DNA from 4 places in the Exiguobacterium sp. BMC-KP genome. Region 4 is predicted to be linked to each of the others. Evidence: riboswitches for the same ligand, from Rfam matches in the RefSeq annotation. Region 4 holds a riboswitch; each other region holds the start of a gene.
What was found. Region 4 has a riboswitch for S-adenosylmethionine ahead of metK (methionine adenosyltransferase). Riboswitches for the same ligand answer to the same signal wherever they lie in the genome.

Region 1 (6,009 bases), on a different contig from region 4:
TTCCGAAGCGCTCTGCGAGTGTCAGCGTCAGTCCATCACGTGGACCAGCTCCGTAACCGACGGCGACGTATAGACCGGCGCCCATACCGATAATGAAGATTCCGAAAACGAGCCAGAGTGTATTCAACCAAATAGACTCAAAAGACGGTAAGAGATGAGAACCAAGCACAAGATTCATAAAGACGCCGACGAAAATCGCGTTAACAAGTGTACCGATTTGCGGCGTGACGCGGTCTAATGCGTACTTAACGAACACGAGTAAGAGACCAACGAGTAAGATAATCGTTCCGACGGACAGCGGTGTTTTCTTTTGAAGACCAAGATGTAACACATCCCACGTCGAGACACCGAGTTCCGCTGTAATCATCATCGATGAGCCAAGAGCGAGTAAAAATAAACCGAGGAGGAAGAGTCCCCACTTTAACGTAGCGCGTAACAACCAGGAAGCACGATGACGCGTCATGTCTGGCACCTCATTTCTTAAAATAATTGATTCGTTAACTGTATCATGAGGAAAGTGGAAGAAGAAAGACGAAATTTTCCGTTTTTTCCATCCTAAGAAGGAGGGGAAGGGTGAAAGAGAAACGTATACTGGAGAAAAAAGGAGGTAACAGGATGAAAGCGATCCGACATCTGATTCGTTTTACATATATAGAAGCCGTCTGTTGTGTCTTTCCCGTGATGATTTTCGCGGCGCTCGCTCTTTCGCGTTATCTACCGACTGAACCGATCGCGCGATACGATCTCTTATTGCTATGGTGTGTTCTCGTTCAAATCGCATTACTTGTCAGTCGCTATGAAACAAAGGAAGAATTCAAACTGATCTTATTGTTTCACGTTATCGGTCTAGCACTTGAACTATTCAAGGTGAACGTTGGTTCATGGAGTTATCCGGAAGACGCTTTGACAAAAGTGGCGGGTGTTCCACTGTATGCAGGGTTCATGTACGCAAGCGTCGCAAGTTATGTTTGTCAGGCGTTCAGGCGATTTCATTTACGATTCACTGCATTTCCTCCCACGTGGCTTGCGATTAGTGTCGGGAGTCTCGTCTATTTAAACTTCTTCACCCATCACTGGATTTTCGATGCGAGGTGGCTATTGATGATTCTTGTCGTCCTCGTTTTCTATAGGTCATGGGTTCATTTTACGATCGAGCAGACGGTTTACCGGATGCCGCTTGTCCTGTCCTTTTTGCTGATCGCGTTTTTTATTTGGATCGCGGAGAATATCGTGACGTTCTTTAAAGGATGGGTCTATCCTCATCAAGAAGGAGGCTGGGCAGTCGTTGATCTTGGCAAATTGTCTTCTTGGTTTTTACTTGTCATCATCACCGTTCTGATCGTCATCGTCGCGAAATACAAGCATCAGGATCCGGCTGTGGAAATCAATCACCGCACCTAGATGAAAAAACAACCTGGTTATTTATTTGATCTACTTCTGCGTTTTTCCGTTGCTATAGTGTAAAAAAACGCAAAGGAAGTGTTGGGACATGATGCAACAGGTGATGGAACGTGCAACTGAATTGGTTCAAATGAAGTTAGCAGTCGTCGAACGATACGAAGACTGGCAACTTTGGCTCGACGAAGTGAACGGAATCGATGAGTGGGTCAAGATGTCAGCTTATTATGCACCACGCCACGTACAGGAAACAACGTTCGTCGACGAAGTGGTAGAGGTAATGCCAGAGCAAACTATCGAAGTGCCGTCACAAACATCTATCGAACCTGTACGAAAGCTGCGTTATGCTTACACGTTTCAGCGAGGGTTAAAAGGTGGCTCTTTACTAGAATGGTCCGGTAGTCATATTTCAGAACGAGACGTGCGTGACTGGAATCTCGAGCATGGCATGGAGGTCCGTGTCCGTGTCGAGCGTCAGGATGACCAGAAAACGGTGTGTCGCATCGAAGCTGTCGTCTCAACGGAACGGATGAAAGAGAACCCGGAACGTGTCGTGTTTGAACAAGCGATCGTCAAAGTACACGGCATTGTTGAAGAGACGGTTAACGGTCCGCTACAAGATGAAGCAGGAAAACCGTTCTACTATGTCGTACCGGTAGAGGACATGCGCTATTTTCGACTAGAAGCAGGACAACTCGTCGATCTCGTCATGTGGCGGGGACGAAAAGAGAGCTTGACGATTGTCTGGAAGCATCAGTTTACCTACGAAAAACCGGTTGTCAACGAACCATCAGATCGCCCGATAAAATTAGAACAACTAGTAGAGAAGGTAACTGTTACAGCGAAAAAATCGGACCGGTATGCACGAAAAATGAAACGGCAAACGGCTCCAAAACCTAAAAAAGCGCAGCGTCGCATTCGTGTTCAAAAAGAGCGAAAGATTGAACCAATCGTGACGACAGCTGTACCTGGACAATTGATGGATTTCGTCGATAAGACACCACTTGATTTCACGCGCTTCACAGGTATGCGCCTCGTCATCGTTGGAAACGAACAACAAACAGCTGTCTATCGTGAGTTCTTTGCGCCAACTGGAATTGAATTGATTCATCTCGCAGGAGACGCACAATCCGCGAAAAAGATTGCCTGTCTCGCCAAAAAGACGGATGCGATCGTCGTCGTGACGAGCCGTGTCTCTCATGCAGCGAGTGCGCATGTCATCGCACAGGCGAAAAAACATAGTATTCCGTTCGCGATGGAACGCCTCGATGGTCGTCGTTCATTATATACAGCGTGTGAGCGACAACTTGAGCGTGCTTGGCTCAAACAGCAAAAAGACGGGAAATTATTGAAAAAAGAGTGAAACATTAGAAGTTATTAGCCGTAGAGTAAGGTGAGAACTTATTTTTCAAGGAGGACCTTACTCATGTCATCTCAATTAAAAAAAGCGGCAAAGGCGTCGTTAAGCGGTCGTTGGGGATTCGCAGTCCTAACATTTATTCTGTTTAGTATTATTCAAGGTGTACCTGGGTTATTTGGATCAGATATGGATGAACCAGCTAATACCATGGATCTCGTCGTATCGTTGGTATCGATTTTATTGATTCCGGTTGGAGTCGGTTGGACTTGGATTGCGATGTCAATTGCTCGTGGAGAAGAAACGAAAGTAACGGATTTATTTGAACCATATGGCATGTTCTTCAAAGTGATTGGTCTAGCCATCGTACAATTCTTTTTTATCTTCCTATGGTTACTGCTATTAGTCGTACCGGGAATCATTAAATCATTTTCTTATATGCTAACGTTCTATATTTTGCGAGATGAACCATCAATTGGTATCTTAGAAGCCATTACACGCTCTCGGAAAATGATGGACGGGCATAAAATGGAAGCATTCATGCTCTTACTATCGTTTATTGGTTGGGCTCTTTTAGGAATCGTTACCTTAGGTCTAGCATTCCTGTGGATTACACCGTATTTCAGCGTCACCTTTGCAAAATTCTATGATCGTGTTCGTGGTGAACAAACGCCAGAGCCGACATCAGATTTCGTCGCACCATATTAATACCGGATCCCGACATCATGTCGGGATTTTTTTGTCTAAAACAATTCCGATGGGAAAAGACGGTTTAATGGTTGCTTTAGTTCAATGAATTCTGTACGATGAATGCAACACATCTTATCTAGAGAAGTCGAGGGACTGGCCCGAAGACACTTCAGCAACCCCGCCATGGCGGAAGGTGCTACTTCCAGGAAGGGATACCTTCTGAAGATAAGAGCGGACAGGACAAGATACCGTCGCTCTTTTCGAACTTCGAAAAGGGCGCTTTTTATTATAAGGGGGATGATGGAGTGGAGTATGGTTTTTGGTTACCGATTTTTGGGGGATGGTTACGGAATGTCGAAGATGAACAGATGCCGGCGACATTCGATTATGCAAAACAAGTCGCACAAACAGCTGAACGCATCGGTTTTTCGACGACATTGATCGCAGAATTGAACTTGAACGATATCAAAGGAATAAAGGAACCGAGTCTTGAGGCATGGACGACGGCAGCGGCAATCGCTGCAACAACAGAACGCCTTGAAATCATGACAGCGGTTCGTCCCGGGTTCCATAATCCGGCGACGACGGCGAAGATGGCAGCAAACATCGATCAGTTGAGTGGGGGACGTTTTACGCTGAATGTCGTCTCGGCCTGGTGGGCAGAGGAAGCGAAACAGTATAACGGTATCTTTACAGCGCACGATGAACGCTATGCGCGGACGGAAGAATTCGTCACGGTCATGAAAGGACTATGGGCAGACGCTTCGCCGTATAGTTTCTCAGGCAATCACTATACGATCGAGCAGGCAGAATTACACCCGAAGCCGGTTCAGCGTCCGGGGATTAAGCTCTACGCCGGTGGAGAGAGTGAAGCCGGAAAACGAACAATCGTCGAACACTGTGATGCGTATGTCATGCACGGGGGCACGGTCGAAGAAGTCGCTCACAAAATCAACGACATGAAAGTACGCCGGGAAGCGACGGGACAAGCTCCACTCGAAAGCTTTGGTCTTGCGGCTTACATCATTTGCCGGGATACGGAAGAAGAAGCGCTTCTAGAATGGCAACGGATTACGGATGTAAAAGAAGATAGCGCTGGTTATGCCGGTTATCAAGACTTCATTAGTAAATCGCAACTGGAACAACAGGTCGAGCGAAATGATTATTCCGTCTCAAACCGCGGTCTACGACCGAACTTGATCGGCACACCGGAACAGATTGCGGAACGTATTCTAGCGTTCGAAGCTGTCGGTGTCACGTTGCTCTTGTTACAATTCTCACCACAACTTGAAGAAATGGAACGCTTTGCTCGTGACGTAATGCCACTTGTCGAAGCGAAACGAAAGGTAGGTCAACAATCATGACAAAAATTCATATTCTCCACGAAAATCAAGAATGGACGGACCATCTCATCAAACGACTCGAAGAACTCGAGTTACCGTATGAACAGTGGCACTTGAATGAAGGAATCGTGCCACTCGATGAAGTACCACCAGAAGGTGTCTTTTACAGCCGAATGAGTGCCTCTTCGCATACACGTGGACATCGCTATGCACCGGAGTTGACGGAAGGAGTCCTCGCTTGGTTAGAAGAACATGACCGGACTGTCTTTAACGGAACGCGTGCACTCCGTCTTGAAGTCAGCAAAGTCAATCAGTATACAGCACTACGCAAAGCAGGCATTCGTGTACCGAAGACGACAGCTGCCGTTGGACGTGATCAAATCGTCCAAGCAGCAAAAGAGATTGGTGTTTCGTCATTCATCACGAAGCATAACCGTGCCGGCAAAGGACTCGGTGTCCAGTTGTTCCACTCGATTGAAGCACTTGAAGCTTATCTCGACGGTCCGACATTCGACGAACCGGTCGATGGCATCACGTTGATTCAAGAGTACATCCAAGCACCAGAACCGTACATCACACGTTGTGAATTCGTGGGTGGAAAATTCGTTTATGCGGTTCAAGTGGATACGTCAGAAGGGTTTGAGCTCTGCCCAGCGGATGCGTGTGTAATTGACGATTTATTCTGCCCAGTTGGGGAAGAAGCGCCGCAAACACCGATGAAGTTCCAAATCGTTGAAGGTTTCAATGATCCAATCATTGAAAAGTACGAAGCGTTCCTCCAAGCGAACCAAATCGCGGTCGCCGGCATTGAGTTCATCAAGGATGCGTCAGGTACGATCTATACGTACGACGTCAATACGAATACGAACTATAACTCGGACGCTGAAGCAGCGGCAGGACGTTACGGTATGCTCGAACTAGCGAAGTTCCTTGGAGCAGCACTTGAAACAAGCACAGTAAAATAAGAATTGGCTCCCGCCCTGTCACCGGACGTTACAAGACCGGATGACGGGGTATTTCTATATAAAAGGGGGCAGGTGTATGATTACGTGGAAAGAAGAACGACAGCTCGATATTCCAATTGAAGAAGCATGGCACTTGTTTGATCATACGCGGCTACAACGTTTGATTCCAAATGTCGTCCAACATGAGGTGATTGAACGAAAACCGGGTGTCGTCGGTTCGACGTATCGTCAAACGTATATGCAGGGTAATCGACTT
Region 2 (6,009 bases), on a different contig from region 4:
GTCAAGATTTCTGCTGCTTCGTCAGAAGGGAAACAACGGATTTTACGATTCAAAACACCCCTAACGGTGATCGGTGACGCCGAATTCATCAATGAACGGGAAGTACTGAATACGGTCGAAGCGGTGACCGATGTCGAGGTGTTGAGCGTACCGTATGCGATTTTACGCGAGCACAATACGACGAATGTCTTTCTGCAATTTTTACTACGAACGATTACAGCGAAATGGTATGCCGACTCAAAATCAGCGTCGCACCATGTGTTGTATACAGTCGAGGAACGATTTGCAGGGTATTTGTTGTCGATCGCATCTGAAGCTAGTGACAGTTTATTTTATCAGGAGATGCGGACGTCGAACCTACATGACGTCGCCGACTGGCTTGGAACAAGTTATCGCCATCTCAACCGGATCATCACGAAGTTATGTGAGGAAGAAATTCTTATTCGACGACGTGGGAAGATTATCATCGTCGATTTGGAACGGATTCGCGAGAAGGCGAACGGTAACAGTTATGAGTAAGGAGGAACGAACATGGTAATGGGCATCGTGTGTGCCGTATTGGCAGGGATGTTAATCAGTTTACAGACGGTATTGAATGCTCGGATGAGTGATGCGTTCGGGGCATGGGCGACGACAACGCTGGTTTTCTTCGTCGGTTTCATCGGAGCAAGCGTTACGTATGTTTTGTTTCGTGGTGGAACACTTGGACAGATTCAAAACGTGTCACCGCTCTATTGGTTCGGTGGACTTGTCGGTGTCGGCGTCGTCTTTTGCGTCATGCGCGGGATTCAGTTACTTGGTCCATCCGTCGCGATTTCTGTCGTGCTGATTTCGCAGTTGAGCTTTGCCCTCGCCGTTGATACGTTCGGGTGGTTTGGTTTACCGCAAATCGACTTATCGTTTGGTCAGCTCGTCGGTCTCGCCGTCATGGTATGTGGGATCTTCGTCTTGAAACGGTATCAAGTCGTGGCGCCGGAACAACAGGCAAAGGATCAAGTAGAACGTGTTTCGTAATTAAATGGAGACAGTGGAATTCAAATCCACTGTCTTTTTTTGACTAGTCTTTTGTTTGGATCATGCGTTTTCTGAAATAGAGTGATAGAACAAGGATAAGAAGACCACAGTACAACATAATCGTCGTGATCGAAATATGAAATGACAGTAGAAGTGAGAGGACTGCATAAGATAATGGAACAAGACCGTTGGACGATGCATTGACGACACTCATGACGCGTCCCATCATTTGTTCTGCACACTGAGACTGGATGGATGTAATGATTCGAATATTGATGATGGAAGATAGGGCACCGAGTGATAGAAGAAGAGTCAAGTACAACCAAATCTGTTGGACTTGACTAAGTAAGCAAAGGAATAGACCTAATGCGCCAATCAATCGAACCGATGAGGTAATCCCACTTACTTTCGTCTGGACAAAACCAATCGAAAGCGCACCACCAAGCATTCCCATTTGATAAGCCCCTTGCATGTAACTTAAATCCATCGCGTCTCCTTGAAGCACATCATGAACGAGTAAGGGAATTCCGAGTAAGAGCGGTCCGAAGAAAAAGAAATTGACGCAGATGATGAGAAAAAGTGTCTGCTTGAGTTGCTGAAAGTGTAGAACGTAATGAAGCCCTTCTTTTAGTTCAGATAGAGCGGAATGCTGGAGTGCTCGCTTAGTCTTAGCCTCACGAATCCCATACGTGAAGAGGAGCGTCAGACAGAGGGTCCCGAAGATTACAAGAAAGACGTATGAGTAAGAAGAATAGCTGAGAATGACTCCGCCAAGAATTGGACCTGAAAAGAGCGCGATTTGATTTGATGTTTGAATCAAGGAGTTAGCTTTAGTAAGTTGTTCGTTTGGAACAAGTGTAGGCAGTAAAGAAGCATTCGCGGGTGAATAAAATGCATCTACACTGCCGAATAAAAAGGCGAATCCTAAGATCGTTAGCAATGTAAGCTGATCGGTATGAAGTAACATGAGAAGACAAAGAATAAAACTGATCCGCAGACTACTTGAGATGCGCATGATCGTCGAACGTTTATAGCGATCAGATAAAACGCCACCGAACAACATTAAAAAAATACGAGGTAACAAGGTAGCCATTAGGACGAGTCCGAGAAAGGATGCCTGGTTTAACGTATGGATGACATACCATTGTTCAACAAACAGATAGGTTGAGAGGGAAAGGGCGGAGCACATGCCGGATCCCCATAAAAACAAAAAGGCGCGATTTTTAAATAGGGATCGTTCCGTATTCATTTCAACATGTAGCATCATATACCTCCAGATTAGACGTCGTCGCGATCAAACAATCGTTCCTCAATCGAAAAAGCAGTCGTCATGATGTAAAAGTGTTTTCGATCTTTTTCGTCAGATGGGGATTGTGTGAACTCTTCTAATAAAGCACGATACTTTGTAGCAAAGCGTTGAAAGTCGGATTCAGACATCGTCAGTTCTTTTTGGAGCGATAAGCTCATCCAGTCTTCGACGTTTGAAGACACAGGAGAAAAAGCAGTTGTCGGAGCGGTGAGGACGCGTGTCTTTGCTCGGTCTAGTACCTCAAGATACGATTGTCGGGTCGCTTCTTTCGTCTCGACGAAGTTCAGAAGATGATCAGCAGGAATGTATCCTCGAGCAATCGCTTGATAGTATTTCAGTAGATTTCCACCTTGTTCTTCTGTCCGAACGAGGCGAATCAAGTCATGCTTTTCAAGTTCCCGCACGTGATAGAGGACCTTTGCGCGCGATAACGTCAGCAAGTGGGCCAACTGATGCACCGTATGCGGTTGTTCGACGAGAAACATGAGGATTTTTGTTCGTAACGGATCACTGATTACCTTCAACTGTTCATAGTTCTCTAATATGTGAATCGCTTTTTGTTCCATCCAATCATCTCCTTTTTAACCGGTTAACTTTTGTTAACCGTAAATCAAAAACTTCTTTTTGTAAACGATTACAAATTTATGTGAGGGTAACGACAAAGGAAAGAGCTGTTAGTTTCCATACAAAAACTGACTCCATTGACATACTCGTTCATTCTCATTCACCTCTTGCAAAAGTAGATGTGAGAATAAGCGAAATGTTTGAAGTCAGTTCAGCTGTTTTATATGGTTCAAGGCTAGATTAAACCGTCGTCGTATCTTTCCATTCCTGTTCGATGAAGGCATCACGACCAGAGGCGGCACGATCTTTTTTGTAGTGTTCTGGATTTTTCTTATGGAAGTCTTGGTGGTACTCTTCCGCTGGATAAAATTCAGAAGCGGCATCGATCCGCGTTACAATCGGTTGTTTAAAACGATTGCTTGCGGCAAGAGCGTCACGAGAAGCGATTGCTGCTTCATGCTGCGCATCCGTATGATAGAAGATTGCTGGTGCGTACTGCGTGCCGCGATCTTGGAATTGACCTTCTGCATCCGTCGGATCCGTTTGTGGCCAGTAGAGTTCAAGTAAACGCTCATACGGGAATAGGCTTGGATCAAACGTGATTTGGACGACTTCGAGATGTCCTGTCGTTCCTGTTTTTACTTGCTCGTATGTCGGATGATCGACGTGACCGCCCATGTAACCTGATACGATTCCCTCGATTCCTGGTAATTCTTCAAATGGTGTCACCATGCACCAAAAACATCCACCTGCAAATGTTGCTTTTTCCATCCGTCTCTTCCTCTCCGTGGGAAATTCCCATTGTATGTCTGACAGCGAGAAAAACGAAAACGACTCCTTCGCTTGGTTGCAAAAGGAGTCGCCGCTTTTTATCAACCAAAGCTTTCGCTTTGCTGGTCGTAGCACCTTGCTATGCGCAGGTTGCTGGGACGTCATCGATCCAGATCTCTCGGTCCACTCTTGATAAGGGTATATGAAGTTGATGTCATTCGTTATCATTGTTGTGATGATACCATTCCATAAGAAATAAAGTCAATCCTTAGGTTTTAAGGCACGTAAAACGGTCGCTCCGAGTGTTTTCGCACCAACCAGCAGCGCCTGTTCGTTGATTTCGTACTGCGGATGATGTTGTGGATAATTGACGCGACCATCCGTATATCCGGAGCCGGTAAAGAAGTAACTTCCCGGGACATGCGTTAGATAATGTGCGAAGTCGTCCGCCGCCATCATCGGTGTGAGTGCTCGAACAGATGCTTTCGGCAAGAAAGCAGCAGCTTCCTGAACGAGTTTTGTCTCATCCGGATGATTCCAGAGCGCGGGGTAACCCGTCGTGAAGTCAATCGAATACGAAGCACCGATGCCAGCACAAGTCGTTTTAGCGACAAGATCGACTTCTTGTCGGAGCTGATGCCGCAGTGTCTCGTTAAACGTTCGGATTTCCCCAACGATGCGTGCCTCACCCGTAACGATGTTTGGTGCCGTTCCTGCATGGAAAGAACCGATTGCGAGAACGGCAGGCTCAAACGGATCGACCCGTCGGCTGACGAGGTGTTGTAAGTTACAGACAAGCTGTGCACCGGCGACAAGCGCATCTTTTGTTTTATGTGGTGCTTGAGCATGTCCACCTTGACCGTGGACGATGATTTCGAATTCGTCGATGGCGCATAGCGTATGTCCTTCCCGAAAACCAATCGTGCCAACAGGTAAATCATTTTCAAGATGTGTCGCAAAAATTGCATCGACCCCTTCGAGGACGCCACCTTCAATCATTTGAATCGCACCACCGGGAAAGACCTCTTCCCCATGCTGGTGAATGATTCGAATTGTTCCTTGCAATTGATCGCGTAACGGATAGAGTGTAGCAGCAAGGGCCATCACCATCGCCGTATGACCATCATGTCCACAAGCATGCATGACACCAGGATGGATCGACCGGAAAGCAAGCGTTGTCTCTTCTTGGAGTGGTAAGGCATCAAAATCGGCGCGGACAGCAATCGTTGGACCAGGTTGTTTGCCTTCGATCGTCGCGACGACTCCGCGACCTCCAACGGCTGTTTGATGAGGAATGCCACGTTCCGCGTAAAAAGCAGCAATCCGTTCTGGTGTGCGGACTTCTTGGAAGGATAGTTCCGGATGGCGGTGGAAATCACGGCGTAACGCGATCATCGTTGGTTCGAATTGTTCAAGTGCTTCAAAAAGTTGTGTTTGCATCTTCAAGCTCCTTTGACGTGTGTCTTTTCGTGAAAATGGGTACAGATACAGGTAATCACGAAAGGGGATAATGAAACATGGGAGAAATCGTCGTTAACGCTGTACTTACAATCAAAGCAGGACTCGCGGATCAAGTATTCCCGATTTTACAAACGGTTTATCATGCCTCACAAAAAGAAGAAGGATGCTTGCGCTATTCCTTGCATCAATCGATCGAGGATGAGCATCAATTCATGTTGTATGAAGTGTATCGTGACGAAGAGGCGCTCGAAGCACATATCGCATCCGACCACTATAAAGCATACCGCGAACAAATCGAGTTATACTTGATGGACCGACAAGTAACGAAATACGTCGAGATGACATTCTGACGTGTTGCGATAAGAAGAGACGAACCCGCCGAAATCGACGGATTCGTCTTTTTTTGTCTCACATTGATTTAAAGCCGAGGAAGTGCTCCTGCCAACGTGGTTCATAAATCGAGTTGATTTGTAGCTGTGAACCGCCGGCGTGGATGAAATGTTCACTATCGAGCATGATCCCGATATGCGATGGGCCTTTCGTATACGTATTTTGGAAGAAGACGATATCTGAGCGTTTACCGCTTGAGATGCTCGTCCGTTGGTTTGTAAAGAACGCACCGTACCAGTAGCCACGAACGTTCGTCCGACCACCGTATTTTCCAGCCTTATTTGTCGCGTAGTGAATCAAACCGGAACAATCGAAGCCACCGTTCACGGCATTTTGCGATCCCCATGTATAAGGTGTACCGATATGTTGGACGGCTGCTTGGATTAATTTTTCGCCACGCGTATTATTCTTTTTGACGACCCGTTTATCGGACGTGATCGTTACAGCGGATACCGGAAGATAAACAGGTGTCCAGCCCGACTGGATGACGTAGAAGTTTC
Region 3 (6,009 bases), 440 kb from region 4:
TGATCCCATTAAAAAGCTGGATGACCGCATCGAGTGCGTTGATCCCTTCTTCCGGTGACGCCGCTGCGTGCGCCGGACGACCGGTAAAAGCAAAATCGAGTGGATCGACCGCAAGGGAAGAACCGGTGATCCGCGTTTGTCCCGACGGATGAACCATCAAGGCTGCATCGATCCCTTCAAGCAACTGATGTTTGACGAAACTGCCTTTCGCACTGCCGTTTGGTCCCCCTTCTTCAGCCGGAGTCCCGAGGACGACGACACCCCCACCGACTTCATCGAGTACTTTACTGAGCGCAATCGCTGCTGCGACACTCGTCGTTCCGATGATGTTGTGCCCACATGCATGACCGATGCCTGGCAACGCATCATATTCGGCTAGAAAAGCAATCGTCGCACCTGGTCGGTCACTCGACTTTTTCGCAAAGAACGCTGTCTCGTGCCCAGCGACGCCAAGTTCTACCGTAAAGCCTTCAGCCGTCAGGCGTTCTGCATGTAGTCGCGAAGCAAAGAATTCTTCGTTACCGATTTCCGGTGTCGCATGAATCCGGTGACTCGTCTCAAGATAGGATTCCCGTTTTTGTTCGATGTCCTGTTCAATCGTCTCTACCCATGTCGTGCGTACTGGTGTCGTCATACTGTCCACTCTCCTTTTGAATTTATTCGCCGATGTCACTTAGTGGAACGAACGTCGGGATTGAGCTGCCTTTATACTCTTTTTTAATGAAAGCCGCGACATCTTTTTGTTGGTAAAGCGACGCGATCTTTTTCAGTTCTTTTTTGTTCTTGTCTTCCGTCCGTGTTGCAATGATATTGATGTATGGTTTGGCTGTTTCGTTCTCATGGACAATCGAGTCCTTGATCGGATTGAGTCCTGCGTCAACAGCAATACCGTTATTAATGATCGACGCAGCGACGTCCGGTAAGACGCGCGGTGTTTGCCCCGCAACGATTGGGACGATTTTCAGTTTCTTCGGATTTTCGACGATCTTATCGACTGAACCATTGCCGTCAAAGTCGTCCGGCAACTTGATTAGACCTGCTTCTTGCAGTAATAAGAGGGCGCGTCCCATGTTTGTTGCTTCGTTCGGAACAGCGATTTTGCCACCGACTGGAATGTCTTTGACGTCCTTGTATTTATCTGAGTAAATGCCCATCGGTGCAATGACAGTCGTTGCGATCGGTGACAGCTTCAACTTATGTTCCTTCTTGAATGCGTTGAAGTAAGAAATCGTCTGGAAAGCATTGGCGTCGATCTCGCCCTCAGCCAGTGCCATGTTTGGCTGGACATAATCAGAGAACTTGACGAGCTCGATTTTGATGCCCTCCTTCTCTGCTTTTTTCGCGACGTAGTCCCAAACTTGAGTATCCGAACCGCTGACCCCGAGTTTGATCGTCTTTTCGTCTTCTCCCGATGCTGAGCACCCGGCAAATAAAATCGTCGTTAGTGTTGCTCCAATCGCTACTGCTTTTTTCATGGCTGAATCGCTCCCTTGATTAATGTCTTCTAATTTTTCGTGCGACGATGTTACCTGTCGTCTGTAAGCCTTGAACTAAGATGACGAGAATCCCGACCGTGATGATCATGACTTTCGTGTCGAATCGTTGATAACCATACGTGATTGCTAAATCGCCCAGTCCACCGCCACCGATCGCGCCTGCCATCGCTGACGCCCCGATCAACCCAACCGTCGCGATCGTTAAGTTAAGAACGAGTGAACCGAGTGCTTCCGGTAAAAGGAAGCGGAAAATCGTTTGGAATGGCGTCGCGCCCATTGCTTCTGCTGCCTCAAGGACACCTTTATCGACTTCAAGCAAGGAACTTTCGATCAGCCGTGCCATGTACGGTGCGGCGTAAAAGACGAGTGGGACGATGGCGGCTTCGGTTCCGATCGACGTCTGAACGATCAACCGTGTCAATGGGATGATCGCGACGAGTAAGATGATGAACGGAATCGAGCGGAAGATATTAACGATGCTATTGAAGAACGTGAATAGCGGGACGTTCTCAAGTAATGCGCCTTTTCGTGTGACGACGAGCAAGATGCCAAGCGGTAAGCCGATCAAGGTCGAGAATAAGAGTGAGACGGATACCATCGTCATCGTTTGCAAAAATGCTGTCCAGATATCACTGTAATTAACTAGCATCAGCTAGCACCTCCTCGACCGTCACTTGTGCTTGATCAATGTACTGTAAGGCTCGTTTCACTTCAGTCGCTTCACCAATTAATTCAACGAGCAAAGTGCCGAACGGCGTCTCCTGCAACTCCGTGATGCTACCGTGCAAAATGTTGACATCAACATCAAAACGTTTCGCAACTTGTGACAAGAGCGGCTGCCCTGTGTGATGACCGAGGAAATGAATCTTATAGATTGGATTCGCATTCCGTGATTCGATCAACTGGCGAATCGATGCTGGAATCTCGTCATGCATGACGGACCGGACGAAGTTTTTCGCTGTCTCAGTCTGCGGGTTTGAAAAGACATCAAAGACTGTTCCTGACTCGATCAGCTTCCCGGCTTCGATGACGGCGACGCGGTCGCAAATCTCCCGAATGACGCCCATCTCATGGGTGATCAAAAGAATCGTGATCCCGTATTCGGCATTGATTCGTTTCAATAATTGCAGAATATGATGTGTCGTCTGGGGATCGAGCGCTGACGTCGCTTCGTCACATAAAAGGACGGATGGTTGCGTCGCTAGTGCCCGAGCGATACCGACACGTTGCTTTTGTCCGCCGGATAATTGATCCGGATAATGATCCGCCTTGTCCGCGAGATCGACGAATTCGAGTAACTCCGTCACCCGGCGGCGAATCTCATCTTTTTTGATGCCTGCGAGAACGAGTGGCTTCGCGACATTCGTAAAGACCGTGTTCGCATTCAATAGATTGAAGTGTTGAAAGATCATCCCGATCCGCTGTTTTGCTTGACGTAGTTTCTTCGGTGATAGTTGTGTCAAATCTTCCCCGTCGACCGTCACGGTTCCTGACGTCGGTCGTTCTAAGAGGTTGACGCAGCGGAGCAATGAACTTTTCCCGGCACCGCTAAAGCCGATGACACCGAAGATTTCGCCTTTCTCGATCGTCAGGTCGACACCGTCGAGCGCTGCGATCGTCTGATCCTTCGTGACGTACATTTTTTTGACTTGATGAAATGCAATCATTCCGTTTTCCCCCTTCATTCAACAAAAAAAGGTCCCTTCTTGAGAAACAAGAAGAGACCTGGATCCGCACAGTGGCAGAATCCACTCCACTCATCTCTCAGACATTTGTCTGATGGAATTGGCACAGTGCTCATAATGAGTCTGTTGCCGAGGTTTCGCAGGGCCAGTCCCTCCACCTCTCTGGATAAGTATTGCGGTATGAAATTCGTATGTGTGTTGTTGCGTTGTTGCTTATGTCGTAAAACTAATTTTTACATTACGGGTCGAACCTTTAAAAGTCAACCAACTTTTCAAAAATAATCCATTTGGCGCATATCGATTGATTGACAAGTTATGGATTAGCTTAAAGAACGAATCATGATTCGTCAAGAACGATTTGACAAGTCATTTTCGAACGTGCTACCATCGTTTCAATGATTAATCCGACAATTCCAATATGATATTTATCAAGAGTGAACGAGAGACCTGGCTCTATGACTTCACGGCAACCTGCAATCTGTAAGGTGCTCCGACCAGCAAAGCGCGGCTTTGGATGATACGGTGAAAAACTCGTGGGCGTCCAAGCAGTGACGTCGACGAGTTTTTTTCATGAATGGAGGAAAAATAGTAATGATGAACTATCCTGTATTGACTGGTGCTGAAGCATTTTATCTTCAAGGTGGATCGATCGGAATCCTGCTCTGTCATGGTTTTAACGCGACTCCTCAAAGTGTTCGGGACGTCGGTGAGGCATTTGCTGCTGAAGGTTTTACCGTCTATGCGCCGCGTTTGCGTGGTCACGGAACGAACGTCCGCGAGTTCGAACAATCGACTGCACGATGTTGGAAACAAAGCCTGCAAGACGGTTATTCACGTTTACAAGAAACATGCGACCAAGTTTTTGTCATCGGTCAATCGATGGGGGCGACGCTCGCGTTATCGCTCGCTGCTGACGGGATTCCGTTTGCCGGCATCATTACGATCAACGCCGCACTTTCCGTTCCGTCGTATGAAGCACTCTCGTTTGATGACGGTCCTCAGTACTTACCGGAAGGGGCACCGGATATCAAGCGGTCCGCCTTTGAAATCATCTACGATCTCGTTCCAAGTCGTTGCGCGTTCGAACTCGTCCGCTTGATGGATGAGACGAAAGGACGCTTGGGATCGATTCTCCTTCCGACGTTGATTCTTTATTCCGCAACCGATCACGTCGTTCCACCGTCGAGTTCAGATTACTTGCACCGTCATATCGGAACGAATGATAAACGAAGCTACTGTCTACTCAATTCATACCACGTCGCGACACTTGATCATGACCAAGATGTAATCGTCCGTGAGACGATTCGCTTTATCGAACAATCGTGTCAGTTTTCGCAAGAAACAGGATAAATTAAAAAGCAGCTATTCGTTTCCGGATGGAATTGAACAGCTGCTAAATCAAAGGACGACCGCAAACGGTCCGTCTTTTTTTAATTTTCTTGGTGTTGCACAGATTGAAGTGGCTTCGGCTTTCCAGGTACCTCATGGCAATGGCGACACCGTGGCTCATACGACTCTGAAGCACCGACTAGGATGATCGGGTCATCATAGTTCGCTGGTTTTCCGTCAATCAAACGTTGTGTCCGAGAAGCCGGATCCCCACAGGAGAGACAGATTGCCTGTAGCTTCGTCACGAATTCTGCACGTGCCAGTAATTCAGGCATCTTGCCGAATGGCTCTGCCCGGAAGTCTTGATCAAGCCCTGCACAAATGACGCGTTTTCCGTCTTGTGCGAGTGCTTCGATGACTTGTACGATTTCATCATCAAAGAATTGAACTTCATCGATACCGACGATCTGTGTCTCTTCTGCTACTGCTGCGTAGAGATCACGACTCGTCGCCATCGGAATCGCTACGACGGAATTACCAACGTGAGAGACGACATGTTCTTCGTGGTATCGGTCGTCGATCGCCGGCTTGAATACTTGAACAGGCAGTTTGCCGTACTGCGCCCGTCTGACACGACGAATCAACTCTTCCGATTTCCCGGAAAACATACTGCCACAAATTACTTCGATCCAGCCGTACTGATTTATTACATGCATCATCGTCCGACACCGTCCTCTAAAAATAGTCACTTTAACGAGTATAGCTCGAAACGGTATTGAGAAAAAGGGTTGACTTCCGGAAATCAAAATTCATTTTTTCTTTCCCTAGAATTTTTGTCCTTTCATTCCAACGGTCCCCTATTTCCTGTACACTGAAGAAGAAGATTCTCACGAAAGAAGGTGTCCCCGATTCATCATCTCTTACATGACATCCTGCACCAATATGGTGCCCTTGGTCTCTCCGTTCTTCTCGCAGGTGGTATCGTGGGATTACCGGTTCCCGATGAGACCCTACTCGTTTTGTCCGGATTTTGGATGCATCAAGGTAATCTACCGCTGTTCGGTACGATTCTTGCCGCTTACGCAGGAAGTTGTATCGGTATGACGATTAGTTATTTACTCGGTTTAAAACTCGGTATGCCACTACTGCACCGCGTCGGACCGAAAATGCGTATCTCAGAAAAACATATCCTTTCCGCTGAAGCTGGATTTCGACGTTACGGAAAATCCGTTTTGATCATCGGTTACTACATACCTGGTCTCCGTCAGCTTTCTGCCTTTTTTGCAGGTGTCTCGAAAATGCCGTTTCGCGTGTTTGCGAGTTACGCGTATACAGGTGCTTTAATCTGGATCAGCGTCTTCTTAGGTGCCGGTTATTTCGTCGGTCGTCATCTCTCGTTCCATAAAGTCGTGGATTATATCTTGGCACATCCTGAAGTTATGCCGTATCTAATTGGGATCGCTGGTGGAATCGCCTTCTCATTTGTCTTGAAGACATAT
Region 4 (6,009 bases):
AACAACCTCCTCTTGCGGATACGCTTCCTGCACGAAATGAGCTTTCGAGCGTTCAGAATAGATTTCTTCATACGTATCCAACCAAGATGTGATGGCGATATCATGAATACGTCCTGCATCAGCTGGAATTGCTTCGCGTATTTCCATAATCGGAACCCCCCTTTTTATTCGTACGGATTGACTCATGTACTTTTACCCTCTTCTAGAAAAAACATTCGTCTCCTGCAAAGTTCCGTGGAAACAAAAAAGTCCGGAAACCCTTTAAGGATTTCCGGACGTATTGCTTATGCGAAGCGTTTTGCTTGTTCTTCAAGAACTGCCGCTTTATCTGTTTGCTCCCATGGAAGCTCAACATCTGTACGACCGAAGTGACCGTATGCAGCTGTTTGACGATAGATCGGACGACGGAGATCAAGCATGTTGATGATTCCAGCCGGACGAAGATCGAAGTTTTCAGCAATCAATTCGACGAGTTGTGCTTCAGGAAGTTTTCCTGTGCCGAATGTATCAACCGCGATTGATACTGGGTGTGCGACACCGATTGCGTATGCGAGTTGAACTTCTGCTTTGTCTGCAAGACCTGCAGCAACGAGGTTCTTCGCGACGTAACGTGCTGCGTATGCAGCTGAACGGTCGACTTTTGTTGGATCTTTACCAGAGAATGCTCCACCGCCGTGGCGTGCGTATCCACCATACGTATCAACGATGATCTTACGACCCGTTAATCCAGCATCTCCTTGTGGTCCGCCGATGACGAAACGACCAGTTGGGTTGATGAAGAATTTCGTTGCTGCGTCGATGTATTCAGCCGGGATGACTGGTGTGATGACGTGTTCTTTCAAGTCAGCTTGGATTTGCTCAAGCGTGACTTCTTCCGCGTGTTGTGTCGAGATGACGATCGTATCGACACGAACCGGCTCGTTGTTCTCGTTGTATTCGACCGTGACTTGTGTTTTTCCGTCCGGACGAAGGTAGTCGAGTTGACCGTTTTTACGCACTTCTGCCAAACGGCGTGCGAGACGGTGCGAAAGTGAGATTGGAAGTGGCATGAGTTCGGGTGTTTCTTTCGTTGCATAACCGAACATGAGACCTTGGTCTCCTGCACCGATTGCATCGATTTCTGCATCAGACATGCTACCTTCACGTGCTTCAAGCGCTTGGTCGACACCAAGAGCGATGTCTGCTGATTGCTCATCGATTGATGTCAATACAGCACACGTATCTGCGTCGAAACCATATTTCGCGCGTGTGTAGCCGATTTCACGAATCGTTTCACGAACGACTTTTGGAATGTCGACGTAAGTGGATGTCGTGATCTCACCTGCAACGAGAACGAGACCTGTTGTAACAGAAGTTTCTGCTGCAACACGTGCGTTTGGATCCGCTGCGAGGATTGCATCGAGAATTGAATCCGAAATTTGGTCACAGATTTTATCTGGATGACCTTCAGTGACTGACTCCGACGTGAATAGTCGGCGATTAAGGTTTGTCATGTATGACCCTCCCAAAAAAGAATTTGACGGTGTACTCATTTCCCCTAGTTGAGTGGGACGGTAAAATGAAAAAAACCTTTCCAAGTCCAAAAAATGGTCAGGGAAAGGTTGTGCGTTCTTCCTTTACCCTCTTATCGTTCGAAGTGTTTACTTCGCTTCAGGAGAGCACCTTTTCCCTCATTAATATATGAATTAATGTAGGACGGTTGCCGGGTTTCTTCGGGCCTTGTTCCCTCCACCTGCTCAGAATAAGAGTATCCGTTACGAATTACATGATATAAAGTTGTACCTACTCTGTCAAGCAAGGTTTCAAATTCTAGTCGAAACTTTTTGTAAGAGATGTTAAACTGTTAATGCTGAAAGCGTTTCCAGATAAATAGAAATCAGCATCAGAAAATGATTGCTCTCTCTTTAGTATGTCATATATAATGAATGTGTCATACTAAATGCAGTGAGCCAAAACCAACGTAGGGGAAAGGTGGGGTCAGGATGCCGATGACGGTCCTGAATATCGAAGAACTACTCAAGAAAGAGCATGTGTTCAAACAACTATCTGTTGCTGAACTTGTCGAACATGCGATTCGAAACGAAGAAGGTGTCCTTGCTGAGAACGGCGCATTATCTGTAGAAACGGGGAAATTTACAGGTCGTTCACCAAAAGATAAGTTCATCGTCCGTGATTCTTCCTGCGAGTCTCACATTGATTGGGGTCATGTTAACCAACCAATGGATGGAGACAAATTTGAACAATTGTTACAAAAGGTTCTTCGTTACATGAACGAAGCCGATCAGCTCTACTACACAGAAGCTGCTGCTGGTGCAGATACGCACTTCACCCTTCCGGTTCGTGTGCTCACACAATACGCTTGGCATAACCTCTTTGCCAAACAACTCTTTTTACGCGAATATCCTGAAGTGGCTGCCTTCGAACCTTTTACGGTCGTCTACGCACCACATTTCAAGGCAGATCCTGCCGTTGATGGAACGAACTCTGAGACGTTCATCGCGATGTCGTTCGAACACCGGATCGTCTTGATCGGTGGAACGGAGTATGCCGGCGAAATCAAAAAATCAATCTTTTCCGTCATGAACTACCTCTTACCACAAGAGAACGTTCTTTCGATGCACTGTTCGGCAAACGTTGGACACGAAGGAGACGTCGCTTTGTTCTTCGGTCTATCCGGTACTGGTAAGACCACCCTTTCCGCTGATGATAGCCGCCAATTGATTGGTGACGATGAGCATGGTTGGTCACACGATGGCGTCTTCAACATCGAAGGTGGGTGTTATGCGAAGACGGTTAACCTGTCGCGTGAAAAAGAACCACAAATCTTTGACGCGATCCGCTTCGGAACAGTCCTTGAAAACGTCGTGCTCGATGAAGCCCGTCATCCTGATTACGATGACACATCGTTGACGGAAAATACACGTGCCGCTTATCCGATCACGGCGATCGATAACATCGCTGTTCCATCACGCGCTGGTCATCCAAAGACAATCGTCTTCTTGACGGCTGATGCGTACGGTGTCTTGCCTCCGATCAGTAAATTGACGAAAGAACAAGCGATGTATCACTTCCTCTCAGGTTATACATCAAAACTCGCTGGGACAGAACGTGGTGTCACGGAGCCAGAAGCAACATTCTCGACGTGCTTCGGTTCACCGTTCCTTCCACTCATGCCTGAAAAATATGCAACGATGCTTGGGGAATTGATTGATCGTCACGGTGTTACCGTCTATCTCGTCAACACTGGCTGGACAGGTGGTGCTTATGGAACAGGCAGTCGAATGAAACTATCGTATACACGCACGATGGTCAATGCTGCTGTCAATGGCACGCTTGCAACGATTCCGACTGAAGAACACCCAATCTTCGGACTTCATATGCCTCTTGAAGTTCCAGGTGTTCCAAGTGAATTACTCAACCCTGTACGCGTCTGGTCAAACTCCGACGAGTACAACACACAAGCACGTTCGCTTGCTGAAAAATTCCAACATAACTTCCTTCGTTTCGAAAGTGCGACGGATGCGATTAAGTCAGCTGGTCCACGTCTATAAAATCGAGATTTCTGAGTTATACCAAAAAGTTAGATCCTGAATCATTTTGTTAGTAAATCTGAGTCCGAAAATATCGGGCTCAGATTTTTTAGTCATTTCTTGATCCTCAGAAATTCTTCCTATCAGACGCTACGAGACGAACAAAAACGTGTAATCCTACTCAATCAAGAGAATGATCACACGTTGTATTATGTTTAGAAAAGAGCCTTCAGGTTCTTTTTTTAGTTATATGATTGAATCCGATTCTTCTTGAATATGTTTTTCTCTTTGCATGAGCCACTCCTGACTTTCCGTCAATAGCGCATAGGCTCGTGGAAGCGATACATGTAAACGCTGACTAAGCAGTTCGAATTGATCAAAATCACCACGATCCGCACTAATCGCGAGCACTAAACAATCTCGAAATGGATGGTCTTTCCCTTGTAAAACGATTTTCAGAGAATCTTCAATTGGCAATTGATCGATGATGTCGTCGATATCAACAGACAATAACGCATCGATGTGTGACAACAAACCAATCATGTAAGCACTCTCTGGCTTTAGCGTTCGTGTTTCCCTTGCAAATAGTTCACAGAGCTTCGCACAGTGTAAAGAGGATCGTAATAACTCATTTGACCATTCATAGGGACTGGCAAGCTTCATCTCCCGTAAAACAATCAACGAAATCCAACTTTTGAGTTGCGAGAAGCCGAGTAGTGAGATAGCTTGACGAACGGAACTGACAGTATTACGTAAGCCCATTCCTGGAGAGTTAATTAGTTGAAGCACTTGAATACTAATATATGGATTAGCTTCAATCTCATCAACAACCTCATCGTACTTTTCATCCGTATCAAGCCATTTCAACATTTTTAACAAAACCGGTAGTTGTGGTGGGACGGCTTTTCCCTTCATCAGCATCGGTTTCGCATAAAAATAGCCCTGAAACCAGTCATATCCCATGTCGAGGCAACGTGTATGATCTTCGTGTGTTTCGACACGCTCGGCAAGCATTCGGATGTGAGGATAATTACGGCGGACGATATGCAGAATAGCGCTTTGCTCGCGAGGGGAAATTGCCTCGATGTCGATTTTGATTAAATCGATCAACGCAAACAATTCCGCTCCATGTTGTCGAAGTAAATCCGTCACAAAATCATCGAGTGCTAACGTAAAGCCTGCTTCCTTCCAATCGTGGAGAACAGATAAAATTTCCGTATCGATCTCAACAGTTTCCAAAATTTCAATTACGAATCGTTCCGGATCTAGGTAATGAATCAAATCACTTTTCAACAGGTCTGCCGTGAAATTGACAAATAGCTTCTTACCTTCTGCTACATGATCAACCCCCATATGAACGAGTGTATTCGTCAACACATCCATCGTCGCTAGATCACCATCGAACACGCTTATTTGTTCAATCGATCGATATAATAGTTCAAATGCATCAATCGAACCTACTCGATTAACGATGGGTTGACGTGCTAATAAGATATCCATCGTTCTCCTGCCCCCTCTATTATTCTCAGATGGTATCTATTATATCAAAGTTTACTTTTTAGGAGATTATTGTTTTTTACAACATATCAATGTTCTTTTTTTAATTCCTTTCTATTTTCCGTAGTACAAAAAAAAACAGCACGACGTCCGTCGTACTGCTTGAAATATCAGCTTTTATTGGGATTCCATATACCACTCTCAAACCACCTCAACACATTCTGCGTCACACGTAATTTTTCATGAATCGGGAATTGATGCGCATAAGCGTAGGTCTGAAGTGTTGTCTGCATGGGATGACGCGCAGCATAAGCCGTTGCGTGTCGTAAACGAACGTTCTCGTCATATGCACCGTGAATCAACAGTACCTCACCTTGCGGAGGGACACGGAGCGGTGAACGCACCTCGTATGCCTCAGGAACGGTGTCTGGTGTACCTCCCGTATAGCGGCGCAACATCTTTTGCATCGTCTTCTGCTCTTCATAGGTCCATGTCAACTCGGTTACTCCTGCCCACGATACCGTACGGGCAACCGGACGGTGATGCGCCAGTAGCAATGCCATCTGTCCACCACGAGAAAAACCGAATGCGTGCACATGCGAGACACGTTGCTGCAACCAATCAAAGGCGCTACATGCGTCCTCAACATCATGGTATCCGAAGTCTTCTTTGCCCGTCCCTCCTAAGTTCCCTCGATAGAAAGGTGCCATGACAAAAAAGCCGGCCTGTGCGAACGCGAGTAATCGTGTCGGTCGGACCATTCCGATCGAACGCGTGCCACCACGCAAGTAGAGAATCCCCTGTCCGTTTGCGACTTGTGGAAGTACGATATAGGCACCGACTCGTTCCCCGTCTGCCGTCGTATAGAACATCCGAAACGTCCGAAACGGACCTTGACGCGGAAGTTCAAACCAATCGGCGTTCGCTAAGTACACGGAGTGTCTCCGGAAGGACACGGTCCTTCATCATGAAGCTGTATTGT

Region 1: another riboswitch for S-adenosylmethionine. It lies ahead of ADM98_RS02040 (LLM class flavin-dependent oxidoreductase); the one in region 4 lies ahead of metK (methionine adenosyltransferase).
Region 2: another riboswitch for S-adenosylmethionine. It lies ahead of msrA (peptide-methionine (S)-S-oxide reductase MsrA); the one in region 4 lies ahead of metK (methionine adenosyltransferase).
Region 3: another riboswitch for S-adenosylmethionine. It lies ahead of ADM98_RS16465 (methionine ABC transporter ATP-binding protein); the one in region 4 lies ahead of metK (methionine adenosyltransferase).

Annotation. Positions count from the first base shown of each region.
Region 1 covers NZ_LGIW01000012.1:94,094-100,102, forward strand. Annotated here, with positions in the region: gene ADM98_RS02020 (YczE/YyaS/YitT family protein) at 1-463, opposite strand, end outside; gene ADM98_RS02025 (DUF817 domain-containing protein) at 616-1,401, shown strand; gene ADM98_RS02030 (DUF2325 domain-containing protein) at 1,490-2,761, shown strand; gene ADM98_RS02035 (DUF975 family protein) at 2,825-3,463, shown strand; SAM riboswitch class I at 3,575-3,677, shown strand; gene ADM98_RS02040 (LLM class flavin-dependent oxidoreductase) at 3,751-4,809, shown strand; gene ADM98_RS02045 (ATP-grasp domain-containing protein) at 4,806-5,753, shown strand; gene ADM98_RS02050 (hypothetical protein) at 5,830-6,009, shown strand, end outside.
Region 2 covers NZ_LGIW01000014.1:263,597-269,605, forward strand. Annotated here, with positions in the region: gene ADM98_RS05260 (Crp/Fnr family transcriptional regulator) at 1-519, shown strand, start outside; gene ADM98_RS05265 (DMT family transporter) at 532-1,014, shown strand; gene ADM98_RS05270 (MFS transporter) at 1,058-2,281, opposite strand; gene ADM98_RS05275 (winged helix-turn-helix domain-containing protein) at 2,293-2,889, opposite strand; gene msrA (peptide-methionine (S)-S-oxide reductase MsrA) at 3,128-3,658, opposite strand; SAM riboswitch class I at 3,754-3,857, opposite strand; gene ADM98_RS05285 (M20 metallopeptidase family protein) at 3,920-5,098, opposite strand; gene ADM98_RS05290 (putative quinol monooxygenase) at 5,176-5,469, shown strand; gene ADM98_RS05295 (C40 family peptidase) at 5,528-6,009, opposite strand, start outside.
Region 3 covers NZ_LGIW01000015.1:2,097,093-2,103,101, forward strand. Annotated here, with positions in the region: gene ADM98_RS16450 (M20 family metallopeptidase) at 1-634, opposite strand, end outside; gene ADM98_RS16455 (MetQ/NlpA family ABC transporter substrate-binding protein) at 657-1,475, opposite strand; gene ADM98_RS16460 (methionine ABC transporter permease) at 1,495-2,145, opposite strand; gene ADM98_RS16465 (methionine ABC transporter ATP-binding protein) at 2,135-3,163, opposite strand; SAM riboswitch class I at 3,251-3,354, opposite strand; SAM riboswitch class I at 3,604-3,705, shown strand; gene ADM98_RS16470 (alpha/beta hydrolase) at 3,776-4,531, shown strand; gene ADM98_RS16475 (thymidine kinase) at 4,612-5,226, opposite strand; gene ADM98_RS16480 (DedA family protein) at 5,410-6,009, shown strand, end outside.
Region 4 covers NZ_LGIW01000015.1:1,659,677-1,665,685, forward strand. Annotated here, with positions in the region: gene ADM98_RS14380 (GNAT family N-acetyltransferase) at 1-147, opposite strand, end outside; gene metK (methionine adenosyltransferase) at 285-1,493, opposite strand; SAM riboswitch class I at 1,622-1,748, opposite strand; gene pckA (phosphoenolpyruvate carboxykinase (ATP)) at 1,983-3,551, shown strand; gene ADM98_RS14395 (EAL and HDOD domain-containing protein) at 3,777-5,030, opposite strand; gene ADM98_RS14400 (alpha/beta hydrolase family protein) at 5,198-5,962, opposite strand; gene ytkD (RNA deprotection pyrophosphohydrolase) at 5,934-6,009, opposite strand, start outside.